Regions from separate parts of the Chryseobacterium sp. CBTAP 102 genome, predicted to be linked through region 3. Evidence: riboswitches for the same ligand, from Rfam matches in the RefSeq annotation. Region 3 holds a riboswitch; each other region holds the start of a gene.
The links. Region 3 has a riboswitch for cobalamin ahead of C8D70_RS06680 (TonB-dependent receptor plug domain-containing protein). Riboswitches for the same ligand answer to the same signal wherever they lie in the genome.
Positions count from the first base shown of each region.

Region 1 (8,377 bases), on a different contig from region 3:
CTTTCAGAGAAAAGCTTTTCCAGGAAATGAAAGCCAGAATCAAAGAAAAAGACGAATCTGTACCGGTTTTCAAAAACGGATATTATTATTACAGCCGTACGGAAACCGGAAAACAATATTTTAAATACTGCAGAAAGAAAGGCAGTCTTACCGCCCCCGAAGAAATTCTTCTTGATGTGGACAAGCTGGCGGAAGGGCATCCTTATTATGCGGCTTCAGGTTTCAGCATCAGCCCTAATAACACCAAAATGATTTACGGAGTAGATGATGTTTCCAGAAGACAATATAAACTATTTTTAAAAGATCTTTCAACGGGTAAAACCACTGATCTTGGTATTAAAAATACCACAGGCTCTGCAACCTGGGCTAATGATAATAAAACAATATTCTATACTGCCAAGAATCCGGAAACTCTCTTAACAGAAAAAATTTTCAGGCATACTTTAGGAACAGATTCCACAAAAGATGTTTTAGTATATGAAGAAAAGGATAAAACCAATTATATAGGGGTAGGAAAAACGAAAAACAATAAGTTTATACTGATTGACTCCCGTGCTACTACTTCTTCCGAAACAAGATATCTGGATGCTAATGATCCTAACGGAAATTTCAAAATTTTCCAGCCAAGAATAAAAGATGTTTTGTATGATGTAACTTCACTGGAAGATAAATTTCTGGTCATTACGAATAAAGACGCTCTTAATTTTAAAGTAGTGGAAACTCCATTAAATAAAACGGGTGTAGAAAACTGGAAAGATTTTATTCCTCACAGAAACGATGTGCTGATGGAAGACATTAGTGCGTTTAAAAATTATCTGGTTTTCAGTGAAAGACAGAACGGGCTTTCCCAATTGGTCATCTACGACAGAAAAACCGGAAAAAAAGAATTTCTGAAATTCGATGAACCGGTATACACCGTTTACCCTTCCGGAAATCCGGAATACAATACCGATAACTTCCGTTTCGGATATACTTCCATGATTACGCCAAGTTCTCAGTATGAGCAGAATTTGAAAACAGGAAAAAGAACTCTTCTGAAGCAACAGGAAGTACTAGGTGGATATAACAAAGAAAACTACATCACGGAAAGACTTTTTGCGACAGCCAAAGACGGAACGAAAATCCCGATTTCAATAGTTTATAAAAAAGGATTTAAGAAAAACGGTAATAATCCTTTATTATTATACGCTTATGGTTCTTATGGCAGCTCTATGGATGCTACATTCAGCAGTACCAGACTCAGCCTTCTGGACAGAGGTTTTGCATTTGCAATTGCACACATCCGCGGAGGCCAGGAAATGGGAAGGCAATGGTATGAAGACGGAAAAATGATGAAAAAGAAAAACACATTTACCGATTTCATTGATGCAGGAGAATATCTGGTGAAAGAAAAATATACTTCACCTAAGCACCTTTATGCTCAGGGAGGAAGTGCTGGAGGTCTTTTAATGGGAGCAGTGGCCAATATGAGCCCTAATCTTTGGAATGGTGTTATTTCACAGGTTCCTTTTGTAGATGTAGTGAATACCATGCTTGACACGAGTATTCCTCTGACAACCAATGAATATGACGAATGGGGAAATCCAAATAATAAGGAAGCTTATTTCTATATGAAATCTTACTCTCCGTATGAAAATATAGAAAAGAAAAACTATCCGAATCTTTTGGTAACAACAGGATTACATGATTCTCAGGTACAATATTTTGAACCTGCAAAATGGGTTGCCAAACTTAGGGATATGAAAACAGATAAAAATGTATTGCTATTAAAAACAGATATGGCTTACGGTCATGGCGGCGCTTCCGGAAGGTTTGATTATCTGAAGGATGTAGCTTTGGTGTATGCGTTCATGTTTAAATTAGAAGGTATTACTAAGTAATGGGCCTCGCAGATTTTACAAAAAGAAATAATTAAAAATAAATAAATCTATATTTAAATCTTATGAGAAGAAAAATAGTTGCAGGAAACTGGAAAATGAACAAAAATGTAATTGATGCACAACAATTAATGATTCAGTTACTAAGCTATAAAAACAACAATGCTACCAACTGTGAGGTTTGGATTGCTCCACCTGCATTGTATCTGATGATGGCAAAAGATGTTTTTGAAAAAGATGAAATCGGGGTGTTTTCTCAGGATATGAGCGAGCATGAAAGCGGAGCTTATACTGGTGAAATTTCTGCTGATATGCTGGAATCTATTGATGCAACAGGTTCATTAATCGGGCACTCCGAAAGAAGACAATACCACGGAGAAACAGATTCTCACTGTAACAGAAAAATCAAATTAGCGCTTGATAAAGGTCTTATTCCTGTTTACTGTAACGGAGAAACTCTTGAGCAGAGAAAAGCAGGACAACACCTTGAAGTCGTAAAAAATCAGACTGAAGTAGCTCTTTTTACGCTTTCTGCTGAAGAGATCAAAAAAGTTGTGATTGCTTACGAGCCGGTTTGGGCTATCGGAACGGGAGAAACGGCAAGTCCGGAGCAGGCTCAGGAAATCCATGCTCACATCAGAAATATTATTGCTGCAAAATACGGACAGGAAGTTGCTGACGAGATTTCTATCCTTTACGGAGGATCTGTAAAGCCGGACAATGCTAAAGAAATATTCTCTCAGCCGGATATCGACGGTGGTCTTATCGGAGGAGCAGCTTTGAAATTGGAAGATTTTTCTAAGATCATTGAAGCTTTTAATTAAAATAAAGAATCTTTTAGGACAAACATGAAAAATTTCATTTTGATATTCTTCGGACTTCTTTTATTTGATTTTCTTTATGTATTTGTTTATGATCAGTTTTTAATTGGCATAAAACCTGACTTTTTGAGTTATCTATTGGCTCTGATCAAGGTTCTGGCATTATTTCCAGCAGTTTTATTTAATAAATCATTGCCCTTCTATGCCATTATTCCAACTTATCAGGCGGTATTCATATTCATTGGAAACGTTCTGATACAAACTTTTTTAGTATATAGATTTTTCTTTAAAAAGAGAAAGGTTAGCTCACAATAAAAAGCGGCGGGATCTTCGATCCCGCCGCTTTTCGTTAAAAAAAATCCAATTATTGAATATCGACTACATACATCGTTCCTTTGTCTACTTTACCTGTCTTAGGTAAAATTTTGGCTTTTGGATTTCCGTTTCCATCATCTACTACTCCAAAGTCATCATCATTGAAAACAGCCAGTTTATTATTTCCCAAATAAACAATTCCCTCGAATTTATCGTGTTCGTAGCCCAGTTTTGCTACCAGATCTACGGCTAATGTTTTGGTAACAGGCTTTATTCCGGCATTGCTAATTTCATCCCATGAGCATTGCTCTAAAGATTTACCGTTAATTTTCATTCCGTCTACAGCATTTATATCAGCTCCGTTTACATCACTGGCATTGCTTAAGTTTATTCTGTATACTTTTTTTATACCTCCCTGAGAACCGAAATTTCCGTCTCTTTCAATCACCAGGAATTCATTGTTACTTAATGCGGTAATATCACACACCGAATCAGAAGCACCTCCGTCCTGTCTATATAAAAACTGTCTGGTTTGCCCTGTAATAATATCAAAAGTGACAATTCTCGTTAAAGTGGTATTGGTTGCCAATGCTTTGCTGGGGACAAGCATCATTGACTGTATTGTTCCTACCAGCGTTCTTCCATCCGGAGTGATGCAAAGTCCTTCCATTCCTCTGTTGGCTCTTCTTTTGGCTAAAACAGCAGGTAATTTTCTTGGTCCTGTATCTACCCCAATCGGGCTTATTCTCTCCATCTCCATTCCATCAGCATTGTAATGCACAATGTGCGGTCCATATTCATCGGAAACCCAGAATGTACCATCAGCAGCAGCAACAATACTTTCACTGTCCAATCCATATTTATCTGTCCCTAAAATATTGCCGGAAGCATCATAAGCAATTTCCCCAGTACTTCCCATTCCGACAGGGTTTGGAAGTCCGGTAATTGGTTGTCCGTATGGATTTTTAAGTTTAATATATTTAATTACCTCTATATTTCCGTCAGCATTGATTTTAAAATGCATAATGGTTGGGGTAAAATTAGGAGCAAGAAACTTTTTACCATTCTGGAAATCGGTATTAGGACCTCTATCCGTAATGACGTAGAATTCACCTTTTCTTGTAGGGTGAGCGGCTGCACCGGAGCCAAATCCTCCGTTTATCACATCTACTCCATTGATGGCAGCAAGTTTTGTAAATGGAAATTCCTGAGGCAGTTTGGAATAATTAATATCCTGATTAATCATTGTGGTATCGTCATCATTTTTACATGAAGCCAATACTGCCAGCACTACGGCAGACAATAGCAATTTTTTCATATTTACTTTTATGGCTGCGAAAGTATAAATTGATTGTAAACTGATCTTGAATATAATGATAATTGTTTTTTAACAATAGAACAGATAAAATAGTTTGAAAGTGAACACAAAAACAACAGATTTATAAATAAAAATTCAATAATCCGGTTGAGTAAACAATCAATATGAAAATCAAATTTTTAAGAATATCTGAAAAATAATAATTCACAAAACGGACTCACAGATTTATATGATATATTTGCAGCGTTTTAAGGCTGAACAATGTTCATTAATAGGGAATCAAGTGAGAATGATATTCAAATCTTGAGCTGTACCCGCAACTGTAAACTGTTTAAACTTACCACACAAAAATCCACTGGATCTTAAAATCCGGGAAGGAAGCTGTAAGATGTGAGCCAGGAGACCTGCCTTAGAATACTGACTTCAGAGAACCAACTGTTTCTACTCTGAAGATAAGTTTCGGGAATAAAACTTTAAATTAATTATATCATGAGGAAAATTTATCTTTTTTTCTTACTGCTTTGCATGCAGGTATTATCGGCCCAATTCACAGAAAACGACATTAAATTTTGGGTAGGAACCGGATCTAAAAAAGCATATTTCATTGCGGACTTTAATGACAACAGCACACCCAATTCTTATGCATGGGGATACCGTTTTGATGGCGATGGCCTTTTGATGGAAGATCTTATCAATGCAATTGTGGCAGCAGAATCCAAAATGCAGGTTGACATTCCTACAGGATATCTTTCTATTCTGAATTATAATCATCACACATCCACTACTGATGACAGCTGGATAACATGGTCTGGATCCAGCTCATCAAACATGACTTGGAACAATGGGGTAGGTTATACTCCTTTGGTGGACGGAAAATGGTATGGGGTTACATACGGCCTTGATCATTATGATATTCCTCCCTCTCCTCCCGTTCCAGCCTACAGTTCTGCATGGTTTACTCCGTCTCAGGTTACAAACTGGGTGGGAAGCGGAAGTAATAAAAGCCTAATAGTTATTGATTTCGGAACTGATAATGCTAACGGGAATGCCAATTCTTTTGTTTATGGAATTAAATATAACGGAAGCATCACTGCTGAACAGGCGTTACAATTGATCCAGGCTCAAGATTCCTATTTTAATTTTGCATCAGCGAATAATCAGATTACTACCCTATCATTAAATTCCTTTACCGGAAATACTTCCGGATCAGACAGCTGGAAATTGTATAAAGGAAAAGACCTATCAAGCTGGCAAGCGAAAGCCAATCTTTCTCAGATTCAACTGGGCAATAAGGATTGGTTTGGATTAAGTTTCGGGCAAAGAAGACCATTTACACCCACCGAGGCACAGCTGACTTTAGGGATTTCTTCTGTTACAAAGAAAAAATTCAGTGTTTATCCAAATCCGGCAAGTAATTTCATTCAGATTGAAACGGCTGAGAAACTGAAAGAAGTGAATATTTATTCAGCTACAGGACAGAAAATAATGACTTCTCAGGTTACTAAGATTGATGTTCATTCTTTAAACACAGGTGTTTATTTTGTTGAGATTAAAACCAATGATAGTTCCACGATACATAAGATGGTTAAGAAATAAAGAAAAGTACCTTTAAAAAGGCGCTTTTTTAATGAGGATATGTGGAAAATCACCCCGTCAAAAATTCTTTGAATTTTCGCGACCTTTCCAAAGGATGGGAATTTTTACATCTTCAGTTGGAGTTTGGCCTGGATTACAGATTCCTTCTGAATAATCAAGAATACAGTTCAAAATCCATAATTGATTCAACAAAAAAACCGCACCAGATGGGTGCGGTTTTCTTATGATATTACCATCAATTATTTTTTCTCAGTAGATCTTTGTAAAACCTCATCTACCATTCCGTAGCCTTTAGCTTCTTCAGAAGTCATCCAGTAATCTCTGTCAGATGATTTTTCTACCCACTCATATGTTTGTCCTGAGTGATGGCCGATGATTTCATAAAGCTCCTGCTTCAGTTTCAACATCTCTCTCAAGTTGATCTCCATATCAGAAGCGACCCCCTGCGCACCTCCTGAAGGCTGGTGAATCATTACTCTGGAATGTTTAAGCGCAGAACGCTTTCCTTTTTCTCCGGCAACCAGTAATACAGCTCCCATGGAAGCAGCCATACCTGTACAGATAGTCGCTACATCCGGCTTGATGATCTGCATAGTGTCATAAATACCTAAACCTGCATAAACACTACCACCAGGAGAGTTGATATAGATCTGAATATCTTTTGAAGGATCAGCACTTTCTAAGAATAAAAGCTGAGCCGTAACGATGTTTGCAACCTGATCATCAATACCTGTTCCCAGGAAGATAATTCTGTCCATCATCAAACGGGAGAAAACGTCCATCTGGGCAACGTTTAATCTTCTCTCTTCCATGATGTACGGAGTAAGATTCGTTGGGCCATACATTCCCATATACTGATCGGTAACCAAACCGTTGTTTCCTAAATGTTTTACAGAGAAATCTCTGAATTCCTTTTTAATGTCCATATTTCTATTATGTATTATTTTTAAAATATTCTCGAAGTTTAAATTACAATATTTATTCCTAAAATTTTATAGGACTTTTTGTCACAGAACATCAAAAAAATCTGACTTCAAATTATCTTTTTCTATCTACATAAATCCCTTTGATAGGCGAATATTCGATGATATTGCTCAACCGTATGGAAGCCTGCTTCAGTAAAGTGATTTTTTTGATCAGCTCATAATACTTTACTTCATCTGTACTGCTGTACTGATCAAGTTCTTTGGCTGTTTCCCTGATCAGATAATCAATATATCTGTATTTATGTAACAGAACATCTCCCTGAATCTGATCTGCCAATTTATCACCATAATTGGGAGGGTAAATATTTCTGGAAGCCCAGTTTTCAAGCTCATCCAGCGGGATCAGAGCATCTACAACCTTTGTGGTGATTTCTTCGTCCATAAAAGATACAAAAAAGTTTCCACTTCTGAGTTCATCTTTTTGAATCCCTTCCCTCACCTGATTGATAATAATTTCATTTTCTCTGACTAAAAATGTATACTGCTCCTCTTCGAAATGATGAAGGATTTCTTCAATAACAGTTATCTCATATTCTTCATTCTGTTCGTTTTTTCTTTTCAGAATAATATCTCCGAACATCAGCATATGATCTACCAGTTTGTTTTCCATGAACAGTACATCATACAGAAAAGGATCTTCTTTTTCCTTATCCAAAGGAACAATCTCCATCTTTGGAGCTGCTTTTTCCTTCTGCTGCTGAACATGATGGGTCTGATTTTGCGTGATCTGCTTCTGAACATCCAGCTCATTAAACAAGCTTTGCTCCGAAAGTCCGAATTTGTTGGAAACCTCTTTAAGGTAAACCTCTCTTTTCAGGGCATTCTGTACAAAAGAAACAGATTTTACAATATCTCTGATCGCTTCAGCCTTTTTAATAGGATCATTCCCGATATCCCTCAGAAGAATTTCCGCCTTAAAGTCGATGAAATCCATCGCTTCATTTTCGATGTATTTTTCAACATACTCCTGCGGATGTTTTCTGGCAAAGGAATCCGGGTCATCTCCGTCAGGGAAAAGCAGAACACGGATGTTCATTCCCTCAGTCAGTAACATATCAATACTTCGGAAACTGGCTTTGATACCTGCATTATCACCGTCAAAAAGAATCGTTACATTTTCCGTAAGTCTCTTAATAAGTTTGATTTGTTCTGTTGTCAAAGACGTTCCGGAACTTGCCACTACGTTTTCGATCCCGGACATATGAAGTGAAATCACATCCATATATCCTTCCACCAAAAGACAGGCATTCTTTCTTGAAATCGCTTGTTTACTCTGGTTTAATCCATAAAGAACATTGGATTTATGGTAGATCTCTGTTTCCGGTGAATTGAGATATTTTGCTGTTTTGACATTGTTCTTCAGGATTCTTGCCCCAAAACCTAAAACCCTTCCTGAAAAACTGTGAATAGGGAAAATGACCCTTTCTCTGAAACGGTCAACACCAGCAGGTGTATTTTCCGGAA
Region 1 is NZ_QICX01000008.1:71,955-80,331, reverse strand. Features, by position in the region: gene C8D70_RS12740 (S9 family peptidase) at 1-1,880, shown strand, start outside; gene tpiA (triose-phosphate isomerase) at 1,943-2,701, shown strand; gene C8D70_RS12725 (esterase-like activity of phytase family protein) at 3,063-4,331, opposite strand; cobalamin riboswitch at 4,566-4,758, shown strand; gene C8D70_RS12720 (T9SS type A sorting domain-containing protein) at 4,821-5,927, shown strand; gene clpP (ATP-dependent Clp endopeptidase proteolytic subunit ClpP) at 6,167-6,853, opposite strand; gene dnaG (DNA primase) at 6,966-8,377, opposite strand, start outside.
Region 1: it holds a riboswitch for cobalamin, as region 3 does, so the genes downstream of both, C8D70_RS12720 (T9SS type A sorting domain-containing protein) here and C8D70_RS06680 (TonB-dependent receptor plug domain-containing protein) in region 3, are expected to answer to the same signal.

Region 2 (8,377 bases), on a different contig from region 3:
AAAAGTAGTAGGATTAATGTTGATCAGCTTCTGATCCTGAATCCCCCAAACACTTCCGTCTTTGGCCTGAACCACTGAGTAGAAGCCTCCCGCAATAGTACTCACTATCGTATCGGTATTAGGATTAATGACTAAAATTCCTGCCCCTTGCTTTACTGCAAAAACATATTGTGAAGTTCGGATCATATTTCCAATCTGTCCGTTTCCTCCTGTTCCGGTTATTAAAGAACCTACCTGCAAATTATCAATATTGAAAGTAACAATACCAGTAGAAGTGCCAATGTAGCCTTTATGTTCGTTCACTCCTACAAATGATCTCCCATCACCTCCTCCAATATTATTAAAGCCGGCAAGTTTCTGCATGGTTTGTGCATTGGCTACAACCAGTCTTCCTCCCGGAGTATATTGCGTATCACCTCCATCAGCAGCCTGCTTTGATACGAAGTAAAATTTATCTCCATAGATTGTTCCGTACTGTGTAGTGGCACCGAAAGCCTGGTTATTGTTCGCATTACTGTAGACACGGTAGTTGATCTGACCGTTATTGCCAATGAAATTTACAGAACCGTTGGTATGGCCAAACCATTCTTCGTTCACCATAAAATATCCATTGGTATAGTTTGTAGAAGCTACAAATGGAGAAACAGGAGTAATGGTAGAAGAAACAGGTGTTACATTAAATCCTACATTAAAGTTCCATACATCCCAGGAACCATTTTCCAATGCACGGGAGGAAGCACCAACACTGGAATATCCGAAATCTGCATCTGCCGGATTTTTCACCCAGTACGCCCAGTATCCGTTCACAGTCCAGCCAGACTGCCAATGATCGTTCGCGGCATCTACTATCGTGTAGCTGTCAAAATCATAAGCGGTAGTATTGACAAAACCATTCACCGGATATAAAGGATAAGTGGCATTTCCGCTTTTTATCAGAGCATTGGTCCCCTGACCGTTCAGATCAAATCCAATTCCTCCGACTGCTGATCCAAACTGTGTTCCCTGATAAAGCAGGGTATATAATCTGTGGTCTGCTTTAGCAATAGCTTTCAGCATGTCTTCCCCTGTAGCATTTCCGTTCCATTTGAACCCCCAAACCATAGCATCCGGGTTTTTACCGTCGTTCCACTGTACTACAAAAGCAGCCTGATTGGTTCCGGACCCTACCCAATACTGAATATCAGAAAAACTGATGGTAGTGGTATTAAGATTACTGATTCCTGAAATATCATTTCTGGGCACACCCTGTACTTTTATCTGCGCATTGGATAAGCATGCAAACAGAAAAAGCATCATAAAAAGATAAAACTTTTTCATTTTTTATTAATTTAAATAGATTGTATTATTAATTTATTATTTGAAATGTAAATCGTAAGCTCCCGCTACTTCTGTAGAGACTTCTCCCAGCCAGCCAGCTTCCTGATTGACTCCTGTATATATTTTCATAAAATCGATGCCCGGAAGTTTTACATATTTTCCGTTTCTGTCTACCGCCCATGAAATATCAATATTGGAAGCATCATCATTGTTCGGTGCATTATCAGCATATCCAAACTCATATGATTTTCCTACCCAATACGATCCGTCACCGTTCTGATCGTAAAAATTATTCGCAAGTCTTGTTCCCGAAAAGCTGTAAGAAGGATCTGTAAACCATAAAGGATAATAGCTCTGGGCGTGAAAGGTATTTTTTGTTTTGAATCCCTGATTTCCCAGATTGTCACTCCACTTGATATATTCCACATCAGTCTGCCAGAATTCAGTTCCGGGTACAGGTGTTTTATTTTCGTTAGGCTTATGATAAGTTATGCTGTAGTCTTTAAGTGTAGCATTTTTGAAATATTCACTGCCTGCAATTTCGTACCATTCATCATTATCGGGTTTTCCGTTTTTATTTCTGTCGTAGGCCACCATAATAATTCCCGGTTCACAAGATCCTGAACGCTGATCCGCGGCATCATTTCCAAAGAATGCATTTCCCAGTACTTTAAAATCACGTCCGTTTAAATTGGGAATCGTATGATCAAAACCGAACACTACATATCCGCCATATCCTCCCAGGCTGATCATCGTAGAATTACCTCCCACTAAAGATTCATTGGCTTTCTGAAGCATATTCGCTGTGGTATTTCCAGGTAGATATTCCGGGATTTCGTTCATAAACTGTCCTACGGCAGGACGGAACTCCAATACTTTAGAAATATATTTACTGTAAGGTGTTTTTTCCTTGGTTACGATTATTTTAGAATGAAAAACCTGCTCGCTTCCATTATTGTTAATCTTTAAAGTCAAAGGATAAGCATCTGCAGTAGGACTGATGAACTCAAGTTCTGAACTTTGAGAAATAATAGAATCGTTGATGCTCCATGTAACCGATCCTGAAGCATTGGTAGGAATACTCAACACCTTTAAACGTTCAATGGTATAGGAATCATCAAGGCCTTTAAAGGTAAATTCCTCTTCATCATCGTGTTTACAGGCGATCACTCCTAAAAGGAAAAAGGATAAAAGTCCGGTTTTTAAATCAGTAAATGTATTTCTGTTCATGTCTTAAAGTTGGGTTATTTGTATAAAAAAGCGAAGTGGGCAGGGATATTTCCGCCTTCTGTTTTCCATTTAAAGTGTCCGTTTTTATCAAAGCAATACACAAATCCCATGGATACATAATTTCTGGCATCTGTGATGTAGATATCTTCTGTGATGGGATTTACGGCAATCCCATAAGGAGTTTTAATAGCGGTTTCATATTCTTTGTCAAAAATTCTGTTGGTGATAATCTCTTCTGTTTTTACATCAATGATCCCAAATGTTTTTTTGTAGCTGTGGGTATTGTAATTGAACTCATTTCCATAGAAATAGAGTTTATCATTCACAATTGTCATTTCACTTACGGAGAGATGAAAATCTTTTTTCACAGTTCCTGTGGCTGCATCTATCAAATAAAGGCTGGAAGGAACGTTATAATAATCTCCTCTTGAGGTTACGTACAAATCACCGTAATTGTCTTTTTTAATGTGATGAAGATTAATCGCTACATTTATTTTTTTGAGTTCTGTAAAAGTATTCAGATCAATTACCGAAACCGTATTGTCATAATCGGGAGCTTTATATCCTCCGGAGTTGGCCACAAACAACTGATTACCCACAATTTCCATTTCTTCCGGCTGATATCCTACTACCACTTCACGCTGAATGGAAAGAGAAGTGGTATCAATTTCCACTACTTTTCCTTTAGGAGCCTTGGGATTAATGGCTACAGGGCCGGCATAGCTGCTGGCATAAGCTTTCCCATTTTTAAAAGCTAGATATCTGCAGTTTTGCAATGGAATAGAAGTAATACGTTTCGCCGTTTTGGCATCCAGCACTTCAATTTTATTGGAAACATTGACAACGATATAGAGTTTGCTTCCGTACACTTTAATATCATTTCCTACATCTCCCAGTTCTTTTACCACATTCGGATTGATTTCTGCGTAAATATTCCGGTAATAAGTTCCTTTGGTGTAATCAAAAAAATCCAGGGTACATTTATTACTGCCCATATTCCCTTCATTCAGCATATAGAAGCCCTTTATGGATGTATTTTCTGAGGGAAGTCCTTCTACCACTTCCTGACGGACAATAATATCATCTGTACGACATGAGGTAAGAAAAGCTAATACCAGAAATAAAAAATAAAAGTTTAGTTTTCTCATAAGGTGAAGTTTAGAATAAGTTTAAAGTTTCTTCCGGGCATCGGATAATTGATGACCACATCATAGTATTGATTGAAAATATTATTCGCCTCAAGGCTTACTTTGAATTGATGATTGGCCCAGTTGAATTTTTTCTGAACAGACAGATCGTGAGTATACCAGGGCTGCACATAATTGTATTGAATATTATCCTGATTCACATCATATCTTTCTCCCACATACATTGTACTGTAATTGAAACTCCAGTCTTTATAATCTGCCATCAGACTGAAAGACCCACTGTGCCATGGCGTGTAAGGTATCTGATTACGGTAAAAGGTATCTTCCGGATCGCTGATATCTCTTGCACTTTGGTACGTATAAGAAAGCAAAGGTCGAAGGGTTACTTTTCCCAGCTGAAGTTCAGTATGTACATTTACATCGGCTCCAATTATTTCAACCAATCCAAGGTTCATCATCAGCCAGCGGAACATACTTCCGTTTGGAGCGGCTACAATTTTATCCTGTACTTTATTGTAGTAACCGTCTACTTTAGCATAAAAAGTTTTAAAGAAACGGTTGTTATAATTCTTCTGATAAGTAAATCCTACGTCATACTGATTGGTAAATTCCGGTTTCAGGTAAGTATTTCCGATATTGGTATAATACAGATCATTGAAGGTTGGAAGCCGGAAAATCCTTTTATAGAATGCTCTGAGGGTAAGCTCCGGAATGATCTCCGGCTGATAGCTCATAAATACGGCAGGTGTCCACTCTCTGGCATCTCCCGGTCTTTTGTTTTTTCTTACTTCCTCAAATGTAAAGGTTCCTAAAAGGCTTCCCAGAATTTTAAACCTGTTCCACTGATAGGTTGTTGCCAATGCTACCAATGTTGTGTAACGCGTAGGATAAGAAAAGTTATCCAGATTGGCATCCAGATTATTGTACTGAAAATCTCCACTCAGGCTGATATCCCAATTGGGCGTAATAGAATAGATATTGGATGAGGAAAGGTAGAGTTCCCGCTGGATATAGGTATTATCGGTATGAATAATAGACTGCGAACGAACCGTATCCATAAAATGGGTATAATCATAAGCAAATTTTGCTTTCAGCTGGGTTTCAAATTTCGGGAACAGTTTTTTTCTCAGATTGGCCTGTACGAAATAATTTTCATCAGATAGTCTCGCTCCCCTTCCTCCAAAACGGCCATTCACAATAGGTGCCGGCATTCCACGGTCTGAAATATAACCGTAACCACGGATATTCCAGCTTCCGTTATTCAAAGTTCCGTTGAGAGAGGTTTCAAAACGTTTTGCTTTGATGTCTGAATCCTGTCTTTTCGCAATGGTATCATAGGCCTGCTGTCCATCAGGATATTTCTTGGCATATCGAAATCTATAAATTCCGTCACTCTGCATAAATTCTCCACTGAAGCTGGCAGAAACCCTGTCTGAAATCTTCTGTTCCAATCGGAATGAAGGGTTGAAAAGATCAATAGACGCACTTTTAGCTCTTATAACGAGATTGGTTTTCCTATTTCCTTTAAATACAGGTGTTTTAGGCTGTAAATAAATAGAACCCGAAGATCCGAAGTCTTTTGCCGGTTGGAAAATCTCACTTTTCTGTCCGTTATACAATGATATTTCTTCCAGATCATCCAAGGAATATCTTCCCAAATCCACCAGTCCGTTTTGGGCATTACCCAGTTGAATTCCATCATAGAAAACCCCTACATGCTGACTTCCCATACTTCGGATATTAATGGTTTTCAAACCACCTAATCCTCCATAATCTTTGATCTGAACTCCTGAAAAGTACCGCAGTGCATCTGCAACAGAATGACTGTTCAATCTTTCCAGCTGCTCGCCCTGTAAGGTTTGTGCCGGAAGGATTTCTTTAAAATTCTTTTTGTATAGATTGATTCCTTTAATGGTCTCTTCCTGAAGACTGTCTTTTTTCCTGGTTTGAGAAGACAAAAATTGAGATGTGATCACAAGTATGGTGAAAACAGCTTTATAAATTGCAGAAGTAGTTAGTTTTGCCGCCATTAGCTCATTTAGGGTAATGAAGACGCTAATGGGTATAAGAATACAACGACAAAGCACAGCGGTCACTGCACAGAATCATTGATGTCCTAAGCTTTATTCCACGAAAGCGTCAAACGATTATTTTCTGGCAGGTCTTCTGACTTACTCCATTTTTGAAATCCTTCCCATTAAAAAAACAGTGGATATATTCTTCAAAAACTTTGGTGCGGAGCTTACAGCAGCGGGTCTGTTCCGGATTCTCACCGGATTCCCTTTTAAGAGCTTTTTACGGCTCACCAAATCCCGGCAAAGATAAATAATTATTCCTAATCCCCAATTAAAATCATGATTGATAAACAATTAAAGCTCCCGAAGGAGCTTTAACATGGTTTTATGGAGGGTGTTTGCCCTAAATTCCAATATTCAGGAAAATACTGAATCTTGATTTGGCTTCAATATCTCCTCCTGCCAGATGAGTATACATGGGAAGCATAATTTCACTTCCCAGGCTCAGCTTTTTATAAGAAGCTTCAAATCCCAGTTTTCCGTACAAAGCGCTCCCGGCAGTGTTAGGCAATGCTTCATCAAATTGCTTATTCTGGGCATATACTTCTCCCTGAACTCCCGTTTTTACAGAAAAAACAGACTTTTCATTTCCTGCAACCTGATAAAAACCTGTTGCAGCATAATTCCACTGGTTTCCAAAACGGTAATTTTTCTTATTCTCTGTTTTGATTGTATAATCTGTGTTAACCAATACGGCAACTTTATTTTTCTGAAATTTATAATTCAAAGCCGCCTGATAATCCCAGCTTCCGGTTCCCAGCTGAAAACTTGGATTGACACCGGATGTTCCTTTTTCATCAAATTTCCCTAAAGGAATTTTCAAGCCCAAACCTCCGCTCAGATGATGGAAATTATCTTTGGAACTCATCAGCTGGTAAATTCCCATCAGATTAAGATCCCCTATTCCATTGATTTTAATATCTCCCTGCATGGTTTTCTTTTCATGGAAATGGAATGGCAGACTTGCGTAAACACTCAGTTTCTTAGTCAGTGGAATTTTTCCCCAAAGCTGCAGGGTATTAAAATACTGATCCTGCGTAAGATCTTTTACAAATAAGTTTTCTTTGGCTTTGTAATGCTGGGCAAAGTATTTGATTCCGACAAACTGTGGATTCAGCAAAGATTCAAAGCCGGAAGAGCCGTTTCCTGCCGCACAGCCACAGGCATCACAATCATCATCAAAATTGAATCTGCTAAAGGTTTCCGGGGCAATATATGCACTGTCTATAATGGTCTTCGCCTGATACTGACTCAACAGGATCAAACTTATGATTACTATAATCTTCTTCATGTTTCTATAAATTATTCTGCAAATTTTGGATTGGATATAAAACTCTTATCTGATAGTGTTTTCAGAAAAGCTATAATATACTGTTTATCCTGACCCGTCATGGGAATACCAGTATGCCCATTCTGTTTTAAAAGAGGATCAAGATTTGGATGATTTTCAACATTGTCTGAATAGAAATTAAGTACCGCCTCTAAGCTGTAAAATCTTCCGTCATGCATATAAGGTGCGGTATATTCTACATTTCTTAAGCTGGGAACTCTGAATTTCATGTTGTCATTCCAATCTAAAGTAACCCTGTATCTTCCTCTGTCATCGAACTGGGCGTTATAATACATTCCTGTATTTCGGTAGCTCTCATCGGTAAATAATTCTCCTGAATGACATGATGCACATTTATTCTGGAAAAGGGACATTCCCTGTGTTTCTTCAGCGGTAAAAGATACTTTTCCTTTCATCATCTGATCATATTTGGAATCTGCCGATATCATTGTTGCCATAAACTGAGAAATAGCCTTAAGAATACGGTCTCCAGTGATCTTTTCATCACCAAATGCTGCTTTAAACATTTTTTTGTAATTCGCATCACTATTCAGTTTTCCTACTGCTTCAGGAAGAGAGCTGTCCATTTCAAAATCTGTAGTAATAGGAACCAGAGATCTTTCATCCAGATTATGACTTACCCCGTCCCATGTATAATTTTTGAGAAAAGCCATATTCTGAATAGGTGGTGCATTTCTTATTCCTAATCTATCATCTATCCCATGGCTTACATTATGGCCGTGGTGGGTAAATGCATATTCCTGAATGTGACAGAACCCGCAGGAAATAGTATTATTTCTGGACAGCTTTCCTTCATAAAACAGTTTTTTTCCAAGAGCTACTCCATTTACTGTAACAGGATTTCCGGTAATATCAAACGTCATTTTGGGAAAGCCTGAAGGATATTCTAAGCTATAAGGTTCATCTTTATCAATAGGAATTCCTTCATATTCGTCAGAACATGAAACCAAAAGGCTTGTCAGGATGATGAAAATCCAAAGAGAGCAAAACCGCTCTCTCTTGGACATCGTCAATATCTTAGTCATTATGCACATGATCTACTTTAAACATTTTTGTAATGTTGTTGGTCACATTCACAAGATGCTGGCTGGATCCCATTGCCATATTGTTGCTGCTGTTCAGAGTTAAAGCAGTCTGCCCGCTCAAATACTGATTAAGATCAGCCAGAATATGTACAGAAGGCCTGATATCTTTGGTTACTCTCGCTGTAACAGGTAAATCCAGAGTAATTTCACGGTAAAGATCAGGAGTACTGT
Region 2 is NZ_QICX01000002.1:134,175-142,551, forward strand. Features, by position in the region: gene C8D70_RS03980 (DUF5074 domain-containing protein) at 1-1,317, opposite strand, end outside; gene C8D70_RS03985 (cell surface protein) at 1,354-2,547, opposite strand; gene C8D70_RS03990 (YncE family protein) at 2,562-3,695, opposite strand; gene C8D70_RS03995 (TonB-dependent receptor plug domain-containing protein) at 3,692-5,725, opposite strand; cobalamin riboswitch at 5,834-6,020, opposite strand; gene C8D70_RS04000 (transporter) at 6,114-7,061, opposite strand; gene C8D70_RS04005 (cytochrome c peroxidase) at 7,073-8,128, opposite strand; gene C8D70_RS04010 (MbnP family protein) at 8,139-8,377, opposite strand, start outside.
Region 2: it holds a riboswitch for cobalamin, as region 3 does, so the genes downstream of both, C8D70_RS03995 (TonB-dependent receptor plug domain-containing protein) here and C8D70_RS06680 (TonB-dependent receptor plug domain-containing protein) in region 3, are expected to answer to the same signal.

Region 3 (8,377 bases):
AGGCATTATAAACATTCACTTTACCATCTGTGCTATAATTTGCATCTGCAGCAAAAATTTTACCATCGATTACGTTGAATCCATATACATCCCCTACAGCTGTAGTAATAGGAGTTGTTGGAACTGTTGTAGATCCAACAGCCATTGTATATATCTTATTGGTGTCGGTGATAAAATAGAATCTGTCATTATCAGCTCTAAGCTTCTGAACTTTAGGTATAGCTGTCAAAGTGGTAGTTTCATAAGTACCGTTTGCCGTATTAATCTTATAGATAAATGAATTTGTATTGTCTGAAACCAGTACATAAGCATTTCCTTTATATGAGATAAGGTCTTTAATAATTCCTACGTTTGGAAGATTTACCGTATAACTTACCACATTTGTAGACGGATTCACAACGGTTACAGTATATCCTGTCGGAATTGGATTCCAGCTTGAGTCGTAACCCACACCGTCAGTCTGAACAACGATACTTCCGCTTGCTTCAACTACTTTTTCAGCAGCGTTTGTAAAATCAATACTTTTCACAAAGGAGTTATCCGAAATATTATAAATATTAAGTTTTCTTTTATGAGTATCAAAATTATTGTTGGTTACATAATATTGGTTTCCTGAAAAAGCAATATATCTTGCGCCATCCAGGTTAGCCGTTACAGTAGTCAGTTTCTTGAATGTATAACGGTCTACAATGTCAATCTTATTAGGAATATTACATACCAGATAAGCAAGGTTTCCATTGAATCCTATTGTCTGAAGGACTTTCCCCAGGTCTTCCTTATTATTACTCATTCCATAGATCTTATTAAATACTGTAGTAAGATCATTGCTTACAAAGGAAACTTCAGAAGTTGTAGTGGTAAAACCACCTTCATTGGAGATAAGCACTCCGGAGTCAAATCTAAGCGTTCCATCATCAGTACTTTCATAGCTGCTGTCTGTGCTGCATGAAACATTGAAAAGTAACATAGAAGCGAATGCAAGAGATAAAATTTTTCTAATATTCATATATAATTAATTTATTTTAAAAATTGATATTTAAAGTGAGACTATAATTTCGTTTAGGTAATGGATAAGAAAGCATGGTATAATAGGTTTCATTCAAAATATTATTTATTTTAAAACCTAGGGTATAATTTTTAAAGAAAGTTGTACTGACACCGGCATTCATCACAAAATATGGATCTAAGGCATCACTCTTGGTTTCATTAGAATCTGTATACGTTAATCCATTAAACATCCCTTGTACATACACCTTCACAAAGTCATACTGATAGTCTATGTTTCCAATAAATTTATGAAGAGGCACATACATAAGCTTCTTTTGAATATCAAGATCTGTTGACTTTGTATAAGAATATCCAAGATTAGATTTCAAAATATGTTTTCCAAGTTTTTTCTCAAATTCCAGTTGGGACTCCAGTCCATATGTTTCTACTCTATTGGTATTTGAAGCTCCATAATATCCGGCAGGAGTTCTTAACCATCGGATCATATCCCGGATATTCATGTAATAAGGAGTAACGGAAAGTTTAAAGTCTCCTATTTTAAAGTGGTTTCTTAATTCAAATTGGTAAGAAGTTTCCGGTTTTAAATTCATATTACCTCCCTGAGCCCAATACAAATCATTAAATGATGGTGCTCTGAAGTTTCTTGAAAAATTGAATTCAACATCATACCATTTTACAATATCCCATTTTCCTGAAAAAGAAAGCAGAACAGGAGAGCTGATATCTTCTACAAAATCTTTCTTGATTCCTGCTTCAAAACGCAAATCTTTCGTTGGAAAATAACGCAGTAATCCTGCAATAGATCCTGCACTTCTGTTAATATTTCCAATTCCTGAACTACCTGCTCCATTCCCTTTATTAATTTGAAATTCGCCGATAATATTAACATTCCACTTTGAATTCAGAAAATAATTAAAATCATTTTTCAGAATATAATTCTTCCCTACCCCTCCGCTGGTTTCAGCACCGTTAATATTACCAAAGTACTGAAAATTTTCCTCTGTATAGGCTGTTTTGAATGAGTTACTAAATTTTATGGTACTCCAATCCCAGGAAAGTAAACTTCGGGTATTCTGAGTTTCATATTTTGTTTTGTTTTCCAAATCTCCAAAATGAACAGGATAATGTTGTTGCCCATTAAAAAATTCTGATATCCAGGAAATCTGATGATGCGGAGCAATTTTATAGGCTGTTGCTATATTGATATTCGTATTATAATATTGTCCGTTATCATTACTGTAAGTTTTTCTTTTATCCACCTCAACCTGATAATCATTTTTACTTATTGAGTGATTGCCAGAAACTTTAAAAGTGAACTTATCATTACTGTAAGAACCTTTTACAAAATTATTATAGGTATTAAAAGAAGCGGCTTCTGAAAATAATGAACCATGGAAACCTTTATTAAAATCAAGGGTATTATTCAGGTGAATACTTCCCCCGATAGCACCACTTCCATAGATTACACTTCCACCACCAGCTTTTATACCAATCTGATCATAGCCGAACAAAGCAATATTATTGATATCTCCTTGTCCTAAAAAATTAGAATTGATATTAATTCCGTTCCATAAAAATGCAGTCTGCTGGGCGGTAGTTCCTCTGAAAGAAGGGGAAGAAACAGCACCACGCCCGTTTTCTTTGATATAAACCTGTGACTGAAATCTCAGGAGTTCTGAAAGGTTACTGGAGTTTTTCCCGGCCTCTTCTGCCGAAATTGTTTTTACGGGATGAAAAAGCTTCACCCTGTTCATCTGGTTGTCGAAGACATAAATAGTGTCAATGGTTTTCTCTTGTCCAAAAAGAAAACAGCCATAAGATGAAAAAAGCAGTACTAAAGATCTTTTTATATCCATTCCTTTTTACTTTTCCTCCGAAAGCAATATGTTTTTATAATTACAACTCTGGCAGGTCTCCTGACTTTCGCATTCTGCACCTTCCCGTTATATACAGTGGTTTTTTGCAGAAACTTTTGTTGCGATTTACAGTTGCGGGGACAGTCCGGGAGTTACACCCGATTCCCTTTTCATTCCAAAATACTGGAAACCAAAATTTTTGCAAAGATAGTTTTTTATGTGTATATGCCAAAAAATAGGGATTAGAAACAGATAGTATCTTTTAAGACCGGGAAATCCTTTCTCAGGAAAACGCCAGATTCAAAATTTGATGGGAAATGAATAATAAAATAGCTGCTTCCAGTTGAAAGCAGCTATATATCATGAAATAACGTTTAATTAATTATTTACCAATAACTTCGGTAATCGGGTTTCCTACATTTCCGCTTGGGAACTGAATTTTCAATAGAGAAGATACTGTTGGAGCAATATCTGTCATATGATATTCCTTATTGCTTTCTCCCTGTTTTACTCCCCATCCCATAAAGATCAACGGAATATGAGAATCGTAAGAATTCCATACGCTGTGTGTAGTTCCTGTTTTAGAATATGGCGGAAGCATAGAGTCATGAGAAATTAACTGGATATCTCCACTTCTCTGTCTGTTGATTCCATTAATAATTCTTTGTTTGATTGGCTCCGGAATGCTTGACTCCTGAACTTTGTCTACAGAAACAGCATATAAAACGGCAGGATCTTTCTCAATTTCTTTTACAGCAAAGTTTCTTACATCATCCAGCTCAAGCTTATTGTCTGCCAATACTTTTCTGTCGAAATAAACCTGGTAGTTATCAATGGCATTAACCAGTTTATCTGCCCCAAATTTCTCTTTCAGTTTCTGGTTCAGATTCTTTTCCGCATCTTCTCCGAAGAAACCTGTCGGGATTTTATGTTCTTTAAGGAATCCCACAGAATGTGCTCCACCATGGTCGGCAGAAAGGAAAACGGTATACTCTCCTTTTCCTACCTTTGAATCAAGATACTTGAAAAATTCAGCTAGATCCTGATCTAATCTGATATAAACATCTTCCACTTCAATAGAATTCGGTCCGAATTTATGGCCTGCATAATCTGTAGATGCCAGGTTGATGGCTAAAAAGTCTGTGATATTATCTCCACCCAGTTTTTCACCTTCTACAGAAGCTTCTGCCAGTTTCAATGTCAATGTATTTCCGAAAGGCGTATAACGGATGTTATCTTTTTTAGTCTGATAGTCTTTTGCTAAATTACTGTAAGGGAAAGTAGGTGTTTTTGCACTTCCCAGCAACCCTTCCCAGGGAGAATTGTCCGGTGCACTTTCTGTATATTCATTGATTGGAAGTAAAGTATTCCAGCCATTGGCTACTAATTTTTCAGGAAGATTCTGAGAATTGAATGATTTTACCCATTGCGGAAGATCATTCATATACCATGTACTGGTAATGAAATTCCCTGTACTGTCATCAAACCAGAAAGCTCCGTTTGGAGTATGTCCTGCTGGAAGAATGGAAGCACGGTCTTTCAAGGAAACCCCCACTACTTTTCCCTGGAAATTTGTTGCCAGTCTCAATTCGTCAGTTACTGTGGTAGACCAAAGATTTTTAGGAGAGTGGCTTCCCGTTTTTATATTGGCAGTTCCTACCGGCTGAACGCTGTCATCTGCAGTACAATAAACTCCTTTACCCGTTTCTTTATCCGTCCAGTCGTTTCCTGCAATCCCGTGAATTGCCGGTACAGATCCCGTATAGATACATGTATGTCCCAAAGCCGTAATGGTAGGAACATAAGGAATATGTACATTATTTAAAGAATATCCTGTATTCAAAAGTCTTTTGAAACCATCATTTCCATATTTACCATAAAAACGGTATAAATAGTCCCAACGCATCTGGTCTACTACCAGACCCACAACTAATTTGGGTCTTTCAAGTTGGGTATTTCTGTTCTTCTGTGCATTGATTGTAACTACGGAGAATAAAGTAGCTGCCGCAATTGAAATGTTCCTAAGCATCCAAGTAAATTTTATTGGTGACAAATTTAAGGGTTTTGAAAGTTTTGGAGTGTGAAATTTTATTTAAATTTGATTATTGTACAATTATCAACCAATCTTTTATGATTTTAGGTGTATACTGGTATTTCAAATTCCCGGATCATTTATATGACTTTCAGTTTTTCAAATTCTATCCGGGACTTGGAGGGCACGCCGATACCCCAGCTGAATTGACCGCCAGAATACAGGTGGAAAATACAGATGATTTTGTCCATCAGCTGGAATCGCTAAAATCAGGTTCCAAAAGAACATATTTACACCTGAATATCGATGAAAATCAAATCGTCATCAATATCGATGACTATATGCTTTTTGATTTCCACTTTCAGTTTGCATTAGAAATAGAAAACCTATTAATTCGGGAAAATGCTTTATCCGTGGGTTTCAGCATTCCTTTTACCATTCAGTCCACCAAAATTTTTGCTCCGGAAAGGGAAGAATTCAAAAATATAGAACACCGTTTCATTCAGATGGTGGGTTCTGACTTCAAAAAAAGTAATGCAGAAAATTATGCTGCCAGAATTGATTGCAATCTTCCTTTACCATACAAACAGAGGCTTATTGATGACTTAGTATCGATATGTAGAGAGGAAAACATCCATGTATTTTACTATAATGATTTCGATTGTAAAGATCATTGTAACCTGATGCTCTTTTTCACCAATGGCCGACAGAGAAAAGATTCTTTTCAGAAGGTTGACATCAATTCATTTGGGAGTAAAGTAAGACAACTTACCCAGAAATACCCTCTTCATTTCGGTCATTTCGGAAGCTTTAAAGAGTATCCTTTACTCGGGCCTCATATAGAACTGATGATAGACGAAGAATATATTATAAATAAGAAGTAAAAACCATTTAAATTCAATCATATGATCAAATTTAAGTATGTCATTCTCTATGTAGAAGATGTAGAACAGTCTATGAATTTTTATAAAAACACCTTTGGCTCTGAAATAAAATTCATTACGCCCGAAAAAGATTATGGTGAACTGCTGACCGGAGAAACTAGTCTGTCATTCGCCTCTGTGAGCCTGGCTAATTCCAATATTAAAAAAGGATTCAAAACAGCAAAAACTGAAGACAAACCGTTCGGGATGGAACTGGGGTTTACAACGGATGATATAGAGGCTTTGGTAGAAAAAGCAATAAAAAACGGAGCCGTCCTTTATGAAGATATCGCCATAAAACCATGGGGACAAAAAACAGCTTATATCAAAGATCCCAACAACTACCTTGTAGAAATCTGTACTGAAATGCAATAAGCGTAAAACGAACTGATTTGGAAATAAGAAGATTACAAAAACTCACCTTTGATCCCACCTTAACTTGGGGACATAATGGTTATACAACGAATATAAGATATGTGTTATCCTCCATAGAGGTTGGAGGTTCTTTTGAGTTTATTCTGAAAGAAAAAGCTTTACCATACAACAAAATCTGGGAAACAACTTCCGAAGATCTTGAAGAATTGAATACCATCATTGAACAGGGAAATTCCTTCGGAGCCTATGTGGATGGAGAAATTGCAGGCTGGATCATCTGCGAACAAAGAATATGGAACAACAGTTTTTATATTGAAAATATCCTGATCAACGAAAAATACAGAAGACAGGGAATCGGGATCATGCTGATTAAAAGCGCCATTAAAGAAGCCAGGAAATTAAACAGCAGAGTGATTGAGCTGGAAACCCAGAATACGAACTATCCTGCGATACAGTTTTACAGAAGAATGGGATTCAATATTACAGGACTGAATACAAGATTATATGAAAATGCAGAGGAAATTGCGCTTTTTATGACCTTGGATATAGAATAATTTTTCTAAATACATTAAAACACTTGTTAGTGTGTTGAAAATTTTATACATTAGTAATCAACAAATTAAAAAAAATAATTACTATGAAAAATCTGAAAAAGCTCAAGAGAAATCAGCTGGTTCTGATCAGTGGTGGCGACACTCCTTATGCATTGTGTGACATGGATGGCAATTGTCCGCACACTACAGGCTCTTATTATTGTAGTGGCGGTACCTGTTACAGAGTGTCCGGCGGCGGTGGCAACCCCGGATGCAATGAACCTATGCGTCTTTGCCAGGAATGGGAAACAGGATGCGGATGCGTTTATATGTAAAAAATATTTGTTAGATAAAATTTTGTTGAGGGCGGTTTTTACCGCTCTTTTTTGCAACCAGCCATAACATTCATTAACTTGCATTTCTTAATAATACATCAAAGAATATCATTATGAAAACATTGATCTGGAAAGGAATCTATTATCAGTCCCTTGAATATTTTAATTTATTTTCCAATGATAAAAACTATACTGTAGAATCAAAAATCATTGGTTGCCATGAAGATAATATGTATACTTTAGATTATAGGATTCTTATTGATGAAAACTGGATCGTTCAGGATTTTCTGATCGAATCTGAAATTAATAAGGTTAAAAGAATTTTTTCGGGAAAAAGAAACCAGAACCAATGGGAAATCAATGGGGTTATACATTCTGAATATAATAATTTCAAGTTCATAGACATTTCTCTCACTCCTTTCACCAATACCCTGCCGATCAATAATTTAAAACTTTCAGAGAGCAGTTCTCAAAAGATTGATGTCATGTATATTGATGTGCTACAAGATCATATCAGACCCGTCCAACAAAAATATACCCGGACAGCTGTTAATAAATACCTGTATGAAAATATCGAAACCGATTTTAAAGCTGAAATTTCAATTGATGAAGCGGGATTTGTAACAGCTTATCCTAAGCTGTTTGAAAAGATTACGGAACTTTGAAAAGTTGAAATGAGCCAGACTTATATTCCAAAATAAAGAGACTGTCCAAAAAGTTTGGTCAGCCTCTTTATGTATTTTAATCCTGCTTAAAAGAAGTTAATGATTAGAATTTCAAATCTCCGTTCACCTCTCTTACTGCATTGGCAGCTTCAGCAAATTTCAATTGCTCTTCAGCAGTCAAAGTTACGTTTACAATTGATTCTACTCCGTTTGCTCCGATGATAGCCGGAACACCTAAGCAGATATCGTTTTGTCCGTATTCACCTTCAAGCATTAAAGAACAAGGAATCATTTTCTTCTGGTCACATGCAATAGCCTGAACCATTACAGAAACTGCTGCACCTGGAGCATACCAGGCTGAAGTTCCTAATAATTTAGTAAGCGTAGCTCCTCCTACTTTAGTTTCTTCGATTACATATTTTTGTTGCTCATCACTTAAGAACTCAGTTACAGGAACCCCATTTCTTGTCGCTTTGCTCAATAACGGAAGCATACCTGTATCACTGTGAGCAGCGATTACCATTCCGTCAACATCAGAAATTGGAGCTTCTAATGCCTCAGCCAATCTGTATTTGAATCTTGCAGAATCTAATGCACCACCCATTCCGATGATTTTGTGCTTAGGAAGACCTGAAGTTTTGTGAACAAGG
Region 3 is NZ_QICX01000003.1:326,402-334,778, forward strand. Features, by position in the region: gene C8D70_RS06675 (hypothetical protein) at 1-1,006, opposite strand, end outside; gene C8D70_RS06680 (TonB-dependent receptor plug domain-containing protein) at 1,023-2,864, opposite strand; cobalamin riboswitch at 2,897-3,074, opposite strand; gene pafA (alkaline phosphatase PafA) at 3,247-4,893, opposite strand; gene C8D70_RS06690 (hypothetical protein) at 4,995-5,780, shown strand; gene C8D70_RS06695 (VOC family protein) at 5,802-6,194, shown strand; gene C8D70_RS06700 (GNAT family N-acetyltransferase) at 6,212-6,748, shown strand; gene C8D70_RS06710 (putative glycolipid-binding domain-containing protein) at 7,176-7,727, shown strand; gene C8D70_RS06715 (malate dehydrogenase) at 7,831-8,377, opposite strand, start outside.

Region 4 (8,377 bases), on a different contig from region 3:
GCTGAAGATAATTCCTGGCATTAGAAGCATTTCCCCGTCTGGAATTAATACTGGCCAAACTGAATAAAGTAGGGAGATTATTGGGTTGAAGAGTGTTTATTTTCAGATAACTTTTCTCAGCTTCCGGAAGTTTTCCGGCCATCATATGACAATAAGCTATTTGTGAAAGAGCCTTTATATCCTGTGTATCTCCGGAATATATGGTCTGAAGATATTGGGCAGCATCAGCATAACGTTGTGTTTCATAATATTCAAGAAGCTTTTCAGTATCAATTTTTGCAGATTGAGCCGTGATATTGTTAAATGCTGACATAATAATACACAAACATATTCCTATTTTCATCATGGTTATTTTTTAACTAAAATATTGCTTATTTAATAAGCTTCCAAATTATGGACTCACATATTGGGGATTTTTTTAACCTTAAACCAGATATTATTAGATTTCTTACACTCACTTTACAGAAGAAGCTAAAGCGGGAGATATGGAAATAAAAATTGTCCGGTCATTCCTTGATTATTATGGGGAAAATAAGAGAAATAACCATATTTACTGAAACCATTGATGATCAGATGAGACTTTAGCCATAATAAAATATGAAATCCATCACAGAGCAGAATTATATATCTGTCTGAATCTTATAAAATTATTTAAAAAAAATTAGTGAAGTAGAAATGTTTCATGTGTGTATCTAAATGTTTGATGTTGAGTTCTTAATATTCATATTTTCTTTTGCTGGGAACAGAACTGTCTCTTTAAAACTCCGGAAATCCGAATTTTATTGAAGAAATATTTTGTCAGTAATAAAAAACTTTCTATATTTGCACCACTGAAAACAACGGTATTACCGGAGTTAAAGGAGAGTTGGCAGAGTGGTCGATTGCGGCAGTCTTGAAAACTGTTGACTGTAACAGGTCCGGGGGTTCGAATCCCTCACTCTCCGCTAAAAAACCCTTAAATCAATTGATTTAAGGGTTTTTTTACATTAGTAACTAGCAATAAAAAGCCCTGCAATTCGCAAAATTACAGGGCTTAGTATGAGAATAGATTCTTCTCTTAGCTTAAAATCTCACATGGCGCTACACAATACACCCAAGGGCATCTTTTGATTTCCGGGGGTGGGCAACACGCTTCAGAGCAGGTTGCTGCTCCGCCATTAATACTTTTCAATTGGTCTCTTGAAATTTTTTTAGAATTTTTCATAGTCAAGTAATTGCGTTAAACTTAAAATTAAGGCTGGTTTCCGCCACCACATCCGTCGTAAGGCATACATTGCCACTTACCACCAATTAAACATAGCTGACCGCCTCTGCAGTCAATTCCCCCCTTAATTGTTTTCAGTTCCTGTCTTTCGATTTTCTTTAAATTTTTCATAATAATTTTTACGTTTAGCTTAATTCGAAATTAATGAAATTTTATCAACTATCGTAGAATTATTAAAAAAAATATTTATTTTATTTTTTCAATTGCAGTATTTTTTATGTTTATTTCATAAAACTAAGTAAAATTATTTTTTTTGCGTAAGCTTTGAAACGGCTTCCCAAAGAGTTCTCTCATTTTCATAAAATCTTGTCCTGTGACAAGTCCGTTTTCCGATCGGATTGGTAACTTTGACTTAATATTAATCCTCTAAATCTTATATGATGAAAAGTTTATTTAGATTCTCAGCAGTATTGTTCTTCATTATTATTCTTGCCAACTCTCAGGTATATGGACAAAAAATAAAACCTGCTGAAAGCGGTTATGCACCTGTTAATGGCATCAAAGTCTACTACGAAGTCTATGGCGAAGGAAAACCTCTTGTTTTGCTACATGGTGCCTTTATGACAATCGATATGAATTGGGGGGAGCTGATCCCGGAATTGTCTAAAAACAGAAAAGTAATTGCACTTGAATTACAGGGACATGGACATACTCCTTTTTCCGAAAGGAAATTATCACATGCTACTTTGGCCAGTGATGTAACAAAGGTAATGGACTATCTGAAAATTGATAAAGCAGATGTTGCAGGCTACAGTTTTGGAGGAGAAGTGGCCTATCAGATGGCTATACAAAGTCCGGAAAAACTTAGCAAACTGGTTATTATCTCATCAACCTATAAAACCCAAGGCTGGCTGCCTGAAGTGAATAAAGCCCTGGAAGGAATGAAGCCTGAACTCTTTACAAACAGTCCCATGCATACCGCCTACAATGCTGTAGCACCTGATAAAACAAAATGGCCTAAATTTCTGGAGCAGATGATGGCTTCTGCCGGACAGCTTTTCGACCTTGGCGATGATAATGTTTCTAAAATTCCGGTACCGGTTTTAATTATAGCCGGTGATAATGATGGACTGGATAAAACAGAACTTACAAAAACCTATAAATTATTGGGAGGTGACGTTTTTGCAGACATGGGTGCAATGCCAAAATCTCAGTTGGCTATTGCTCCGGGGCAAACCCATGTAAGTCTGATGATGCAGACGGCAATGATTCTAAACTATCTGAATGGCTTTTTGAAATAATTAAGGCCATTAGAGGGTTGAAATCTATTTATAACGTTCAAAATCTACAAAATGAATACAAAATTTGAAGCAGGAATTAATATTGCTATAAAAATTCCCAAAAATAAATACGAAAAAACAGTTGCTTTTTACCGGGATATTTTAAAATTGGAGGTTGAGGAAAAACCAATACAAAATCCCACTGTTTCCAGAACACATGAAGTAAAATTTGGACATAATATGATATGGCTGGATTGTGTAGACAATTACACTCATTCTGAAACATGGCTTCAGCTCACCGTACCCGATGTAGAAGCCGCTACACAATATCTGCTGTCAAACGGTATGGAAACCTGTGACGAAATTGAAGAACTTCCTGAAAATATGCACTGGATTACCGATCCTGCCGGCACCGTATTCAATTTGCAGGAAAGAAAATAGTAAAAAACAGAAATACAATGTGTAAGAATTGCTTAAAATGAGGCTGTATCCAAAATTTTAATACCTTTAACCATCAAATCCTTAAAATTTTATAATATTCTCATGCAGAAAAAACCATTCAATTTTATTGCAACCATACTTTTTCTGGTAGTAAGTGTGACTGTATTTTCACAAAAAACAGCCGCTTTGGGTTCTTTATTGGATAGAAATTCAGAATTTATATTCCCGCAAGCTCCTGATAAAATCTCAAAAGCGTTGAACGTAAAAGCCATCTTTTATGAAGATGCCAATGAAGAAAAATATGCCAAATGGCCCATTAAAACAGGGCTGGAACTTTATTGCAGCTTGGGAAAAGATAATACTGTGAATGAGATGTTTTTTGTTGCTTCAGATAATAAACCTGTAATTGTTGAGGGACTTCCTTTTGGTCTTGTTCTGAATAAAAGTACATTACAGGACAGTAAAACGAAGTTCAGGAAGTACAATGCCAAAACACAGAAATTAGCAGCAGACAGTGAATTTCCAGATGGATCAAAACTGGTTTTTAAAAAAGGAAAACATTATGCAACATTATTTTTCGACAGCAAAAACCTTTTAAAATCATTAGGACTTACAGAAGAAATGATTGATCCGGCAGCTAATTAACCTAAGGGAGGCTTCAAAACAATATAAGACCTGTCATTATCTGGCGGTGTTTTATTCTTATAATGAAGCCCTAATATAAATTTAATTATATTGTTAATCCATAGTTGTTTTTTACCTCAGCCATCACAAAAGTACTGTGAGTGCTGCCTATAGAATCTACAGATCCCAGCTTGTTAAATACAAAATCCTGATAATGTTTCATATCTCTTACCTGAACTTTCAGAAGGAAATCAAAATCTCCGGAAATATTGTAACATTCGGCAACTTCTTCAATTTCTAAAATTTCTTTTACAAAATCATAGCCTACAGACCGGTCGTGAATTTTGAGCTTGATCTGGCAGAAAACCGTAAATCCGCGGTTCAGTTTTTCAGCATCGAGAATGGCTGCATACCTTTTGACAAAACCTTCCTGTTCAAGCCTTTTTACCCTTTCAAAAACCGGAGAGGTAGAAAGGTTCACTTCTTTTGCAAGTTCCTTAACGGTCAATTTTGCATTTTTCTGGAGCAGCCTGAGCAGCTGTAAATCCTTATTATCGAGTTGTTCCACAGAATATTATTCTTTTAAATGATTAAAACAGTCAAATCTACAGAATTATATGCTCTTAATTTTATTTTTAAAAGTTTAATTTGCTTAATTATTTATTGTGAATTGTATTTTTATTCGGTATTCCTAATTTTACACAAAATTAAAAACTTTTACTGATAATCTTTGTTAGAGGTAAAAGTACAGTTCTTTGCAGATACTTCATCAAACAGGAAAGGTTTTACTTAAGGTAGATTAATAGGGAATCGTGTGCAAATCACGAGCTGTCGCGCAACTGTAAGTAACATGCCAAAAGTTTCTGTCCTTGCATATCCACTGCCAAAAACGGGAAGGATGACGGAAACTGTTACAAGTCAGGAGACCTGCCTTTACTGAATTGACAATGCTTTCGCGGGCTGAAGCTTTTGGGTCATACAGATGATATATCAGATATGTATTTTCTCTCAATTGGAAATGCATTGCCTGCTATATCATTATTTCCTGAAATTTCCTCCGCAAAAACATAACGAAGCATTTTAAAGGACTTTCACAATAAGTTTAATTAAAAAGTTTAAAAAAATGCAAACTCACATCCTTGGCTATCCGCGTATTGGTAGCAAAAGAGAACTCAAAAAAGCCTGCGAGCAGTATTGGTCAGGTAAAATCCTTCTGGAAGAACTTTTGAACACCGGAAGAACTATCTGTACCCAAAACTGGAATATCCAGAAAGAAGCAGGGATAGATCTTATCCCATGCAATGATTTTTCATACTATGATCAGGTATTGGATATGAGCCTTGTGGTAGGAGCAATTCCTGCACGGTATCATGAAGTAGTGCTTAAAAAAAACAATACTGAGCTTGATCTTTATTTTGCCATGGCAAGAGGCTATCAGAAAGACGGATTGGATATTACTGCCATGGAAATGACCAAATGGTTCGATACCAACTATCATTACATCGTTCCGGAATTTTATAAAAACCAACAGTTTAAGCTGAGTTCAGATAAAATTTTCAATGAATTTGCAGGAGCAAAACAAGCTGGAATCAATGCGAAACCGGTTATTATCGGGCTGGTTTCTTATCTGCTATTAGGAAAAGAAAAAGAAGAAGGATTTGATAAGCTGGATCTGGCCGCAAATATTCTTCCAGTCTATATAGAGATTTTAACCAAGCTTCAGGAGCAGGGTGCAGAATGGATTCAGTTTGATGAACCTTTTCTGGCATTAGATTTAACTGAAAAAGCCAAAGAGACCTATCATTCTGTGTATGCCGAAATCAGAAAACGATTTCCAAAACTGAAATTTATTGTAGCCACTTATTTCGACGGATTAAAAGATAATGCATCACTTGCCGTTTCACTTCCTGTGAATATATTGCATGTTGATCTGGTGAGAAATCCTGAACAGCTGGATGATATTCTGAATAATATTCCGGAAAATTTAAGCCTTTCATTAGGGGTAATTGATGGTCGGAATATATGGAAAAATGATTATGAAAATTCGCTGTCTTTCATTACAAAAGCTGTTGAAAAATTAGGATCTGAAAGGATTTTGATCGCTCCATCATGTTCATTGCTTCATTCACCTTGTGATCTGGATTTTGAAACCCATCTTAACCCGGAAATTAAAAGCTGGCTGGCTTTTGCTAAACAAAAAGTAAAAGAAGTAGTAACACTTAAAGAACTTGTTTCCAGAAAAGAAAATGAACAGATTCTTGAAGCATTCGCAGAAAATAAAAAAGCAATTGAAAGCAGAAGAACTTCTTCTCTTATTCATAATCACCAGGTAAAGCAAAGAGCAAATGCTGTTTCTGAAAAAGATGCTCAGAGAATAAACCCTTTCAAAATCCGTAAAAAAGAACAGCAGGAAGTATTGCAGCTTCCTTTATTCCCAACCACTACAATAGGGTCATTCCCGCAAACCACAGAGGTAAGAAGCTGGAGAGCGAAATTCAAAAAAGGGGAACTGACCGCAGAACAGTATGATACTTTACTGAAAGAAGAAACTCATAGAACAATCGGCTGGCAGGAAGAAATTGGTATCGATGTACTGGTTCACGGAGAATTTGAGCGTAACGACATGGTAGAATACTTCGGAGAACAGTTGGAAGGATTTGTATTCACTAAAAACGGATGGGTACAAAGCTACGGAAGCCGCTGTGTAAAACCTCCGGTGATCTTCGGCGACGTTTCCCGCCCGGCTCCGATGACGGTTTATTGGTCCCAATATGCCCAATCCCGGACTGAAAAATGGGTAAAAGGAATGTTGACAGGCCCGGTTACCATTTTGCAGTGGTCTTTTGTCCGTGATGACCAGCCCCGTTCAGAAACGTGTAAGCAGATTGCTTTGGCTATTCGTGACGAGGTGGTAGATCTGGAAAAAGCAGGAATCAGAATTATTCAGATTGATGAGCCTGCCATAAGAGAAGGTCTTCCATTAAGAAAAACCGACTGGCAGGACTATCTGAAATGGGCTGTAGAAGCTTTCAGAATTTCAGCAAGCGGAGTGGAAGATGCTACCCAGATCCATACGCATATGTGCTATTCAGAATTCAATGATATTATTGAAAATATTGCCGATATGGATGCCGACGTGATTACGATAGAGTGTTCCCGCTCTCAGATGGAACTGCTGAACGCTTTTGCAGACTTTAAATATCCGAATGAAATTGGTCCGGGAGTATATGACATCCATTCACCAAGAGTACCATCGAAAGAAGAAATGATTGAACTGCTGAGAAAAGCTCAGAATGTAATTCCTGCCAATCAGCTTTGGGTAAATCCGGACTGCGGACTGAAGACCAGACACTGGGACGAAACTGAAAAAGCTTTAATAGCAATGGTTGCCGCCGCTAAAGAAGCCTCAGTAGAATATGCGGTCTAGAAAAATTTAAAATAATTAGATTCAATAATTCAGATCGTGTTATGATTTTCATAGCACGATCTGTTATTTTAATAATTAAAGTATAGTTAAGAACCATTCTGACTTAAAATTTAAGCAAACTGTCTTCATAATCTTAACATCTTAATAGTTAAAAAAAAGTTGGAACGTCTTCATTTTTAAAAGTTATATTTTACAAATGCCCCGATATTTTCCAGGGTCTTTTTTCCGTTATTAAACTGATCAAAATTGGAAGCAAGTCCGTACATCATTTTATCCTGTTTTACTCCCAGTCTTATAAACTGAAGGCCTCTGGGATATCCGCTGTTATCCAGGTTTCCAATAGCCAGAACACTGAAATATCCCTTGAAATTTTCTGTCAGATAAGGTGTGTACTCAAAAGATACAGACTGTTCCAGAGAAAATCCTTTCTGATAAGTGGTTCCTATAGAGTAGGACAGATAATAGGAAGGACGGATAATTTTGTACTGTAGATAAGCACTGAAAAATGCTCCGGGATTTTTCATTCCAAATGCCGCATTGGCACTCAGCCTTTTGGTAAGATGATACGAAAGGGTATTTCTGATGAAGAATATGTTTTCTTTATCCTTGGTATATTCTGTATCAAACAGGGTAAGATTGTTTAATTTCAACCGCTCATTCAGCTGATAATTGACATTGTGCATATAAGTATAGGAACGGTTTCCCAAAACCAGATCAGGAGTATAGGAAATCTTCTGTGCATTCAGGCACATAGAAGCTGATGCAAGAGCTGTTATGGCGATAAATTTAGCCTTCATATTTCACTCATTAAAATTCTGTGAGCAAAATTATTCAGGCCGGAACGGAATAAACTTAAGAAATCTTAAGAAACGTCAGACAGGTGTTTTTTTCTCAGATAGCTCAGATATTCTACAGTTATTCCAAGGTAGGAAGCGATCATGTATTGAGGAAAACGCTGCTCGATATTACGGTAAGTAGTGACAAATGTTCTGTATTTGGTGTAGGCATCAACACGGGAATGTTCAAAGGTTCTTTCCTGTAAAGTAACATAGGCAGACTGCATTTTCAGACGCCAGAATTCTGAAACAGCAGCAACTTCTTTATATAATAGTTCCAGATTATTTTTACTGATCTGTATGATAATGCTATCCTCATTAGCCTGAATAAACATTCTTGAAGGCAGCCCGCTAAGATAGCTGTAAAGATCATTTACCCACCAGTTTTCAATCCCCAGCTGAGTGGTATTTTCTTTTCCCTTTTCATCAATATGATAAGCAGACAGGCTTCCCTTTGCAATGAATCTCATATGCCTGGAAACCTGCCCCTCACGAAGCAGAAAATCTTTCTTTTTAAGCTGTATTATTTCCAATTTGGAAGTAATACAGTCAATATCTTTATCTT
Region 4 is NZ_QICX01000015.1:21,038-29,414, reverse strand. Features, by position in the region: gene C8D70_RS17660 (tetratricopeptide repeat protein) at 1-346, opposite strand, end outside; tRNA gene C8D70_RS17655 (tRNA-Ser) at 860-944, shown strand; gene C8D70_RS21340 (bacteriocin-like protein) at 1,058-1,204, opposite strand; gene C8D70_RS20900 (bacteriocin-like protein) at 1,232-1,375, opposite strand; gene C8D70_RS17650 (alpha/beta fold hydrolase) at 1,645-2,505, shown strand; gene C8D70_RS17645 (VOC family protein) at 2,557-2,925, shown strand; gene C8D70_RS17640 (hypothetical protein) at 3,028-3,570, shown strand; gene C8D70_RS17635 (Lrp/AsnC family transcriptional regulator) at 3,656-4,117, opposite strand; cobalamin riboswitch at 4,313-4,499, shown strand; gene metE (5-methyltetrahydropteroyltriglutamate--homocysteine S-methyltransferase) at 4,673-6,976, shown strand; gene C8D70_RS17625 (hypothetical protein) at 7,153-7,773, opposite strand; gene C8D70_RS17620 (Crp/Fnr family transcriptional regulator) at 7,839-8,377, opposite strand, start outside.
Region 4: it holds a riboswitch for cobalamin, as region 3 does, so the genes downstream of both, metE (5-methyltetrahydropteroyltriglutamate--homocysteine S-methyltransferase) here and C8D70_RS06680 (TonB-dependent receptor plug domain-containing protein) in region 3, are expected to answer to the same signal.